DNA from 2 places in the Pseudarthrobacter sp. NPDC055928 genome. Region 2 is predicted to be linked to the other one. Evidence: predicted binding sites of a transcription regulator. Region 2 holds the regulator's gene; the other holds the start of a gene.

Region 1 (4,949 bases), on a different contig from region 2:
GGCGACGGCCCGCGGGAAGCTGCCCGCCGCCGTCGGAAGCTTCCCGGCCGGCACCGGCTGCCCCTAACCCCACTGGGTAGCAGCAGATGTCGTTTTGGACCCTCATAACGACATCTGCTGCTACTTAGTTGGGTTGAATCACGTTTAATGGACCGGTGCCCATTCTTAATAAAGACATGACCCTCTGCATCTCGCTGTCGGCGCGGCCCAGCAACAACGGGACCCGCTTCCACAACTACCTCTACGACCAGCTGGGCCTGAACTGGATCTACAAGGCCTTCGCTCCGACGGACCTCGCCCAGGCCATTGCGGGCGTCCGGGGACTGGGGATCCGCGGCTGTGCGGTTTCCATGCCGTACAAGGAGGACGTGATCGCGCTCGTGGACGAGATGGACCCCTCGGCCAAGGCCATCGATTCGGTGAACACCATCGTGAACACGGACGGGCACCTCAAGGCCTACAACACGGACTACACGGCCATTGAAAAGTTGCTTAGGTCGCACGCGGTTCCAGTGGGCTACTCAGTCCTGGTCCAGGGTGCCGGCGGCATGGCGAAGGCCACCGTGGCGGCCCTCCGCGACGCCGGCTTCACCGACGTCACCGTGATTGCGCGCAACGAGGACGCCGGGCGGCCCCTCGCCGACCTCTACGGGTTCCGTTGGCGCGCAGCGCTCGACGGCGGCACGGCGGACCTGATCATCAATGTCACGCCTATCGGTATGCAAGGCGGTCCGGATGCGGACTCCCTGTCCTTCCCCGAAGGCACGATCGCGGCAGCCAAAGTAGTGTTCGACGTCGTGGCACTCCCCGCTGAGACGCCGCTGATCAAGGCGGCGCGCGCCGCAGGAAAGCCAGTGATCACCGGGGCCGAAGTGGCCACCATCCAGGCACTGGAGCAGTTTGTGCTTTACACCGGCGTCCGGCCCGCCGACGAGCAGGTCAGGGCCGCGGAGGAATTCACGCGCGCCCAGTAGCTCTCAGGCCGGTTCCACCACGATGGCCACCCGGTCCTCCCCTATGCGGGTCAGGACCAGGGTGGCTGTTTTGTTTCCGGCCTTCTTGCTGTTCTTGCCGCCCTTACCTGCGGCAAGTAGCTGCTTCCGCAGTTCCTCCGGGGTGACTGACGTGCCGCGCTTTTTGATGTCGAGCACGCCGATGCCGTTGTCCTTGACCCAGGCCTTGAGTGCCTTGACGTTGTAGGGCATGACCTCCATAACCTTGTAGGCCCGCGCGAACGGCGTGTCCACCAGGTCAGGAGCGCAAATGTAGGCGATGTGCTCGTCCACCAGGTGCCCGCCCAGTTCAAGGGCGACATCGGCCACCAGCCCTGCGCGGATCACCGCGCCGTCGGGCTCGTACAGGTAGCCCTCCACCGGGCCCACCGGTGCCGTGGGACCAGCGCCGAAATCTTCGGCGCTGGTGATTTCGGCGGCACCCTGGGGACCCAGGAGCAGTGCAGCCCGTCGGATGCCTGGCCTGCGCACCGCGTTGAACCACAGCGTCACCTCAGTGACGTCGCCGCCCACCGAGACCCACTGGGCCTCGCAGTCCGCCGGCACGGATTCGTGCGGCATCCCGGGGCCCATTTTGACCCCGACCGCACGGCCTGACGCGGCAAGCGACTCCACAAAGGACAGCGGCGGTGAGAAAGCTTCCGGATCCCAGATCCGTGTGGTTCCGGACGTGGAGGTGACCCGGCGGGCCGGATCCAGCCAGACGCCGTCGATCCCGTCCAGCGGCACGGACGTCGCATCGGAGTGCACCACGGTGGCGTTGGGGAACGGGATGAGGTTCACCGTGGCGCAGGCGGCCGTGGTCTCGTCCATTTCGACGGCGGTGACGGTGATGTCCATCGAGGCCAGCGCCAAGGAGTCGGCTGCGAGCCCGCAGCCGAGGTCAGCCACATGGCTGATGCCGGCGTGGGCGAAACGCTCGGCGTGCCGGGCAGCGACGTTCAGCCGGGTGGCCTGCTCCAGCCCCGCCTGAGTGAAGAGCATGCTCCGGGCGAACTCGCCGAACTTCAGTTCCGCCTTCGTGCGCAGCCGGGACTGCGTGAGGACCGCGGATACCAGGGCGGGCGAGTGGCCAGCCTTGCGAAGCGTTGAATTCAGCTCGAATGAGGTGTCTTCGCGGTAGGGGCCAAGGGACGCCAGCAGGTCCCAGCCTTCGCTCGTGAGCAGTGGTGCGATCTGGTCCTGCGGTGCTTGAGCCATGCGTTCAAGAGTAGTGGAGGAGCGCCACGGTGAGATGCCGATAGGGTTGAAGGCATGGAAGACAGCGCAGGCCTACAGCCGTCCGAACAGCCACATCCGAACACCCCAGGCCTGGTGAAGTTCGCCCGTCCCGCACTGATTGCCGGGGTTGCCGTGGCGGTTGTCTGCACCGCCCTGCTGGTGATCATCTTCTTCCTGGACACCTTCAACGCCACCGTGTACTCCGTTGGCGGCAAGGATATCCAGGACGCGACGGACGAGGCACGCGAGATCAGGGACCTGTACTCCGCGGCCCGGCTCGGCGGCGTTATCCTCCTGGTGATATCCCTGCTGGCCGCCGTAGCCGGCGCCGTCGTCCTGTATCTTCGGCGGGGCAACGGCCGTGATGAGGGCAACGAAGGCGATGAGGACGTTGATTTCGACGACCTCGCAGGCCGCTGATCTTGTTCACCCGAGGCAAAATTCTGGCACTCGCCTTGACCGAGTGCTAACCCCTTACATAGAGTCGTCATTAGCACTCTCCCTAGGAGGGTGCTAACACATGAAGAGCTGCCAGCCAGGCTGCTGCCGGCACCGCGACGACGGTTTGCCAGCCACGGCGCCCCAGCTCTCCAGTCCATAAATTTGCTGACGAAAAGGAGAGGTCCGAGTGTCGGTCTCTATTAAGCCTCTTGAGGATCGTATTGTTGTCCGCCCGCTCGAAGCCGAGCAGACCACGGCTTCCGGCCTGGTCATCCCGGACTCCGCACAGGAGAAGCCGCAGGAAGGCGAAGTTGTTGCAGTAGGCCCCGGCCGCTTTGACGACAACGGCAACCGCGTTCCCCTGGACGTTGCTGAAGGCGACGTCGTTATCTACTCGAAGTACGGCGGAACCGAAGTCAAGCACAGCGGCACCGAGTACCTCGTGCTGTCCGCCCGCGACGTCCTGGCGATCGTCGTAAAGTAACTCTTTGGATCCCCGTGCCGCTGACCATGCATTCCGCTGGTCAGCTGCGCGGGGTTCTGTCTTGAAAGGACACAACCATGGCAAAGCAGCTTGCGTTTAACGACGCTGCGCGCCGGTCTCTTGAAGCCGGCATCGACAAGCTCGCCAACACTGTCAAGGTGACGCTCGGCCCCCGTGGCCGCAACGTTGTCCTCGACAAAAAGTGGGGAGCACCCACCATCACCAACGACGGCGTCACCATTGCCCGCGAAGTTGAGCTGGATGACCCGTACGAGAACCTTGGCGCCCAGCTGGCCAAGGAAGTAGCCACCAAGACCAACGATGTTGCCGGCGACGGCACCACCACCGCAACGGTGCTGGCCCAGGCCCTCGTCAAGGAGGGCCTGCGCAACGTTGCTGCCGGCGCTGCTCCTGGCCAGATCAAGCGCGGTATCGAGGTTTCCGTCGAAGCCGTTGCAGCCCGCTTGCTTGAGAACGCCCGCCCGGTTGAAGGCACCCAGGTTGCCAACGTTGCAGCCATCTCGGCCCAGAGCGACGAAATCGGCGAGCTCCTCGCCGAAGCCTTCGGCAAGGTTGGCAAGGATGGTGTCATCACCATCGAAGAGTCCTCCACCACGCAGACCGAACTGGTCCTCACCGAGGGCATGCAGTTCGACAAGGGCTACCTGTCCCCGTACTTCGTCACCGACGCAGAACGTCAGGAAGCCGTCCTCGAAGACGCCCTTATCCTGATCAACCAGGGCAAGATCTCCTCGGTCCAGGACTTCCTGCCGCTGCTGGAGAAGGCACTGCAGAGCTCCAAGCCGCTGTTCATCATTGCCGAAGACGTTGAAGGCGAAGCACTCTCCACGCTGATCGTCAACCGTATCCGCGGCACCCTGAACGTGGTTGCCGTCAAGGCTCCGGGCTTCGGCGACCGCCGCAAGGCCATGCTGCAGGACATCGCCACCCTCACCGGTGCGCAGGTTGTCTCCCCGGAACTGGGCCTCAGCCTGGATACCGTTGGCCTCGAGGTGCTGGGTACCGCCCGCCGCATCACGGTGACCAAGGACAACACCACCATCGTTGACGGAGCCGGTTCCGCAGAAGACGTCGCAGCCCGGGTTTCCCAGCTGCGCGCCGAACTGACCCGCACCGACTCCGACTGGGACAAGGAAAAGCTCCAGGAACGCCTGGCCAAGCTGGCCGGCGGCATCGGCGTGATCAAGGTTGGCGCAGCCACCGAGGTTGAGCTGAAGGAAAAGAAGCACCGCATCGAAGATGCAGTGTCCTCCACGCGCGCTGCCCTCGAAGAAGGCATCGTCGCCGGCGGCGGTTCCGCGCTGATCCACGCGCTCAAGGCACTCGACGAGGACCCTGCAGTCAAGGCCCTCGAGGGCGACGCCGCTGCTGCTGTGGGCATCGTCCGCCGCGCCCTGGTCCAGCCGCTGCGCTGGATCGCCCAGAACGCCGGGTTCGACGGCTACGTTGTCACGGCCAAGGTTGCAGAGCTTGAGACCAACAACGGTTTCAACGCCAAGTCCGGCGTGTACGAGGACCTGATCGGCGCCGGTGTCATCGACCCCGTCAAGGTCACCCGTGCAGCACTGCGCAACGCGGCGTCCATCGCCGCGCTGGTCCTCACCACCGAAACCCTCGTGGTGGAGAAGCCCGCTGAAGAAGACGAGCACGCAGGCCACAGCCACTAGTCCCCACCGGCTCCCAAGTCTGGCTTCGCTCGACTTGGGTCCCTCGCCGGTGTGGGCCCACGGACGACGTGGGCCCAGGGCCACCGCAGTACGTCATTGCAC
Region 2 (4,949 bases):
AGGGATGAACACCAAGAGGTTGGCCACAACGGCCGCGATGGTGGGCGGCAGGCTGAAGTTCAGCGCCTCCTTGGATTCCTGGGCGGTAAACGGCCCACGTTCCCGGAAGATGAGGTAGATCAGCAGCGACGGCACGCACCCGAGGATGCCGCCGAAATGCGCCAGGGTTGCCCACTGCCGGTCTTCGCTGGCCGTTAGCGGCAGCGCATTTGCTGGAACGCCATGGTACTCGGAGTGGCCCTGGCCGCTCTGGTTGTCCCTGTGTTCGTGTGCGTTTTCTGCCACGGTGTCTTCCTTCGAAAAGCAATGGTGCGGGGGTAGAACATTCAAAGTTACAGTGTGCCGGGCTCAAGCGCACTGGCAACTGCAGTACCAAGAATACTGCTAGGGAACGGTGAGGAAGTCGATGACCTCTTCAACCCTGCCCAGCAGCGAGGCTTCAAGGTCTGCGTAGCTGCGGACCGCCCCCAGGAGTTTCTGCCAGCCCAGACCGATATCTTCCTTCGTGGAATGCGGCCAACCGAACGCCGCGAGGATGCCGGTCTTCCAGTCCTGGCCACGTGGGACCACAGGCCACCTTTCAATTCCCAGCACGGAAGGCCGGATGGCCTGCCATACGTCAACGTACGGATGTCCCACAATCAGGACATTGCCGGCAGCGCCCGGGGATGCCATCACGGCATCCGCAATCCGCGATTCCTTGGAATCGGGAACCAGGTGGTCAACGAGCACTCCAAGCCGGCGGCCCGGCCCCGGCGCGAAGTCTGCCACGGCCGCAGCGAGGTCATCGATTCCATGCAAAGGCTCGACGACGATGCCCTCCACCCGGAGGTCGTCTCCCCAGACTTTTTCCACCAGTTCGGCGTCGTGCTTTCCTTCCACCCAGATCCTGCTGGCCTTGGCCACCTGGGCGCGCTGACCGGCTACCCGGACCGAGCCCGAGGCCGTCCGCCCGGCCGGGGCGGTGGCTTGCCGCGGCGCCGGGGGCATCAGTCGGATCGGCTGTCCTTCCAAGAGGAAACCGAATCCGAGCCGGAAGGACCTTGATTTGCCCCGCCGGTCCTCAAGGGCAACCACATGCATTCCGCCTGACTTCTCGACCCGCGTGACGGCGCCCACCCAGCCGGACTGGACCTCTTCCAGGACCATGCCGCGCTCTACCGGGACTTCAGGGAGCTGATTCCTCACGGGGGCGGCGATCTCCCGGGGACCCCAGTTCTGGTACTGCATGGATGTGTTCCGCCTTGCCTAGATCCTGGCCCGGAATTTCGCCCGGAGCGGTACCAATGCTAACAACGGGGTGAGTCATATTAGACTGTTAGCACTTAGGCATGTCGAGTGCTAAGCCGCGCCAAGACGGCGGCCGGTGCACGCGCCGGGGAAACCGGCGGCCTGTGACCATGGATGGAGGTGGAGTGTGAGCGAGCCGCGCAAACTTGAAGTACTGCGTGCCATCGTTGAGGACTACGTGCACTCCCGCGAACCTGTGGGCTCGAAGGCGCTGGTCGAACGCCACCATTTGGGCGTCTCCAGCGCCACGATCCGCAACGACATGGCAGCCCTTGAGGACGACGGCCTCATCACCGCCCCGCACACTAGCGCCGGACGCATCCCCACAGACAAGGGCTACCGGCTGTTTGTCGACCAGATTTCGGCCATGAAGCCACTGTCACCGGCAGAACGCCGCGCCATCCAGACCCTCCTGGAGGGCCCGGACGATCTCGACGACGTCCTGGAGCGCACTGTCCGGCTGCTGTCGCAGCTGACCAACCAGGTAGCTGTGGTCCAGTACCCGCACCTGAGCCGCGCCACGATCCGGCACATCGAGTTCGTGTTGCTGGCTCCCCGCCAGGTCCTTGTTGTCCTGATCGCCAACACCGGCAAGGTGGAGCAGAAAGTGGTCGACGTCGGGCAGGACCTTGGTGACGACGCCCTGGCAGGTATCCGGGGGCGGTTCCTCGGTTCGCTCGCAGGGACGCCGCTGAGCCAGTTGACCCAGTCGCTGCCGGCAGTTGTTTCCGGCCTGGGCCCAGGACAGCGGCAGGCTGCGCAGGCCCTGGCGCACGGCCTGGAGGTCCTTGCCCACAGCAGCCGCGAAGACCGCATGGTCATGGCCGGCACCGCCAACCTCGCACGGTCCAACGTCGACTTTCCCCTGAGTATCGGCCCGGTGCTGGAAGCGCTTGAGGAACAAGTGGTCATGCTGCGCCTGTTGAGCGAGATGGCACAGGATCCCCGCGGCGTGACGGTCAGCATCGGCCGCGAAAACCCATACGACGGGCTCACCGAAGCGTCGGTGGTCGCCACGGCCTACGGCCCAGACAGCACAGCCAAGATCGGGGTGCTCGGTCCCACCCGTATGGACTACCCCACCACCATGGCAGCAGTCAGGGCCGTGGCCCGCTACCTTTCGAGGATTCTGGGCCCCTGACAGCACCTGGCCGGGCCCCAGGCAACAAGAGCAGTACAAGCAGTCCGACTGCAGCAGTACAAACAGGAAGAGATACGAACTTTGAGCAGCCACTACGACGTCCTTGGAGTCTCGCCGGAAGCCACCGGGGAAGAGATCAAGAAGGCCTACCGCAAGCTGGCCCGCACGCTCCACCCGGACGTCAACCCCGGTGAGGATGCCTCGGACCGCTTCAAGGCCGTGACCCACGCCTACGAGGTACTCTCCGACCCGCAGAAACGCAGGGTCTACGACACCACCGGCAACGAAAACGGTACCGACAACGGCTTCGGCGGCGGCGGTTACGCCGGACAGGGCTTCGCCTTCCAGGACATCTTCGATACCTTCTTCGGCGCTGGCGGATCGCAGGGTCCGGCTTCACGCGTCCGGCGCGGCCAGGACGCCCTCATCAGTGTCCGGATCGAACTCCGCGACGCCGTGTTCGGGGTCAACAAAAAGCTTGAGGTGGACACCGCCGTCGTTTGCCCCACGTGCAACGGTTCCTGCTGCCGGGAGGGAAGCCACCCGGAACGCTGCGACATTTGCGGCGGCAGTGGCCAGGTCCAGAGAGCGGTCCGCTCCATCCTTGGCCAGGTCATGACCGCCGCCCCCTGCGGCAGCTGCGAAGGCTTCGGCACCGTGATCAAGGACCCCTGCAACGAATGCAGCGGGCAGGGGCGGATCCGTAGCCGGCGGTCAATGACCATCAAGGTCCCTGCAGGCGTAGCCACCGGGACCCGCATCCAGCTGTCGGGCCAGGGCGAGGCAGGCCCGGCCGGCGGCCCGGCCGGTGACCTGTACGTTGAGATCCGGGTCAACAACGACGCCACGTACGTACGTGACGGCGACGACCTCCATGCAACGCTCAACATCCCCATGACCGCTGCCGCGCTGGGAACCGAACTTTCCCTGGAAACCTTCGACGGGCTGCAGGAAATCGACGTCAAGTCGGGAACCCAGTCAGGGGAGATCATCACCCTTCGCGGCCTGGGCGTGACACACCTTCGCGGATATGGCCGCGGCGACCTCAAGGTACACCTTCAGGTGGAGACCCCGGCCAAACTGGATTCGGCGCAGGAAGACCTGTTGCGGCAACTGGCGAAACTTCGCGGCGAGCAGTTCACTGAGGGCAAACTCGCGGCCAGCGGCGGCGTCTTTGCCAAGCTGCGGGACCGGCTCGGTAACCTGTAGGGGTGAGCAATCCGGTTTTCTTTAGCGCTCCCGGGACGCTGGACCACATGGTCCCAGGGGGCCACTTTGTCCTGGAAGGGGCTGAGGCGCGGCATGCGGTAACGGTCAAGCGGCTTGCCCCCGGCGAGTCCGTGGACATCGCAGACGGGGCCGGCAAGCGGTTGACCGGCACGGTCGTGGCGGCGTCGCCGTTGGAGCTGACAGTGGAGTGTTCGGCGCTGACGGTCGAAGAAAAGCCCGCCATCCGGCTTGTCCTGGTGCAGGCGCTGGCCAAGGGCGACCGAGACGAGCTCGCAGTTGAAACTGCCACCGAACTCGGGATTGATTCGGTCATCCCGTGGCAGTCCGAACGGTCCATCGTGAGGTGGAAGGGTGAACGGGCAGCCAAGGCACATGCCAAGTGGCAGTCGGTGGCGACGGCGGCGGCCAAGCAGGCCCGGCGGGCCTGGATTCCTGAGGTGCGCGCCGCCGTCGAAACCCCCGGACTGGCAGCGGCTGCCGGCGCGGCCGATCTCGCAATCATCCTGCACGAGGACGCTGTCCGGCCGTTACGGTCCGTTTTGGAGAATTGGCAGGCGGCTGCGAACGGCAGTGAAACCCGCGAAATCCTGCTCATTGTGGGACCGGAAGGCGGGATCAGTCCGCGTGAAGTGACCAGGCTGTGCAGTGCCGGTGCCGTAACGGCGCTTCTGGGGCACCACGTCCTCAGGTCGTCCACCGCCGGACCCGCTGCAGTCGTCCTGGCCAGCGATGTGTTGGGCCGCTGGTCCGCACCTGAGCTCTGACAGTCGAGCTAGCGCACGCTGAAGCTGCGCGTATCAACGTTCAGCTCCTGGTCGTTTCCTGAGGTGTCCGCCTGCGCGACGCGAAGCTCGTAGTTGCCGGGTGTGAGGGTTAAGGCCAAGGTAAAAACTCCGGACTGGGCGGCCTCGGTCGCGGCCGTGGTTTCCCCGGTCAGGTACGGCGTCTTGTCGCCGTTGTCTTCCTCGCGCAGGATCCGCCAGCGGAGCTTGCCACCGGCCAGGGTGTTGCGGCCAGTAATCTTCACGCTGCCATCGGCGACTTCCACGTTCTCCTGCGGATCGATAATCCAGACCGGCGCCACCATGCCCGGGCTCCGGGACATGAGCGTGCCGAGGCGCACGTGGTCAAAAGCAAGATAGTCCGTGTGGCCGTCGACGAGGATCATCACCTGGATCTGCTGGCCGGAGTCAATGAGCCCGGAACTCGCCCCGGCCGCCGTGGCCGTATAGACGAGCTGCTGGATGGCCCGGCCGGCCATGTCGGCGTCGAGGTTGCTGTTGAAGGC

Evidence for each region. The regulator HrcA, encoded in region 2, represses chaperone genes, less so after heat shock. The targets are predictions, from matches to a motif close to TTNGCACTCGNNNNNNNCGAGTGCNAA.
Region 1: a site for HrcA is predicted at 2,678-2,704, ahead of groES (co-chaperone GroES). Genes of this name have one in related genera too.

What each region holds. Positions count from the first base shown of each region.
Region 1 is NZ_JBHJZH010000001.1:70,396-75,344, reverse strand. It holds gene ACFC25_RS00335 (glycoside hydrolase family 3 N-terminal domain-containing protein) at 1-67, shown strand, start outside; gene ACFC25_RS00330 (shikimate 5-dehydrogenase) at 156-974, shown strand; gene ACFC25_RS00325 (SAM-dependent methyltransferase) at 978-2,213, opposite strand; gene ACFC25_RS00320 (hypothetical protein) at 2,268-2,654, shown strand; gene groES (co-chaperone GroES) at 2,863-3,159, shown strand; gene groL (chaperonin GroEL) at 3,237-4,847, shown strand.
Region 2 is NZ_JBHJZH010000022.1:47,540-52,488, forward strand. It holds gene ACFC25_RS20795 (DUF4870 domain-containing protein) at 1-285, opposite strand, end outside; gene ACFC25_RS20800 (DUF3097 domain-containing protein) at 385-1,230, opposite strand; gene hrcA (heat-inducible transcriptional repressor HrcA) at 1,418-2,431, shown strand; gene dnaJ (molecular chaperone DnaJ) at 2,513-3,640, shown strand; gene ACFC25_RS20815 (16S rRNA (uracil(1498)-N(3))-methyltransferase) at 3,643-4,425, shown strand; gene ACFC25_RS20820 (GerMN domain-containing protein) at 4,434-4,949, opposite strand, start outside.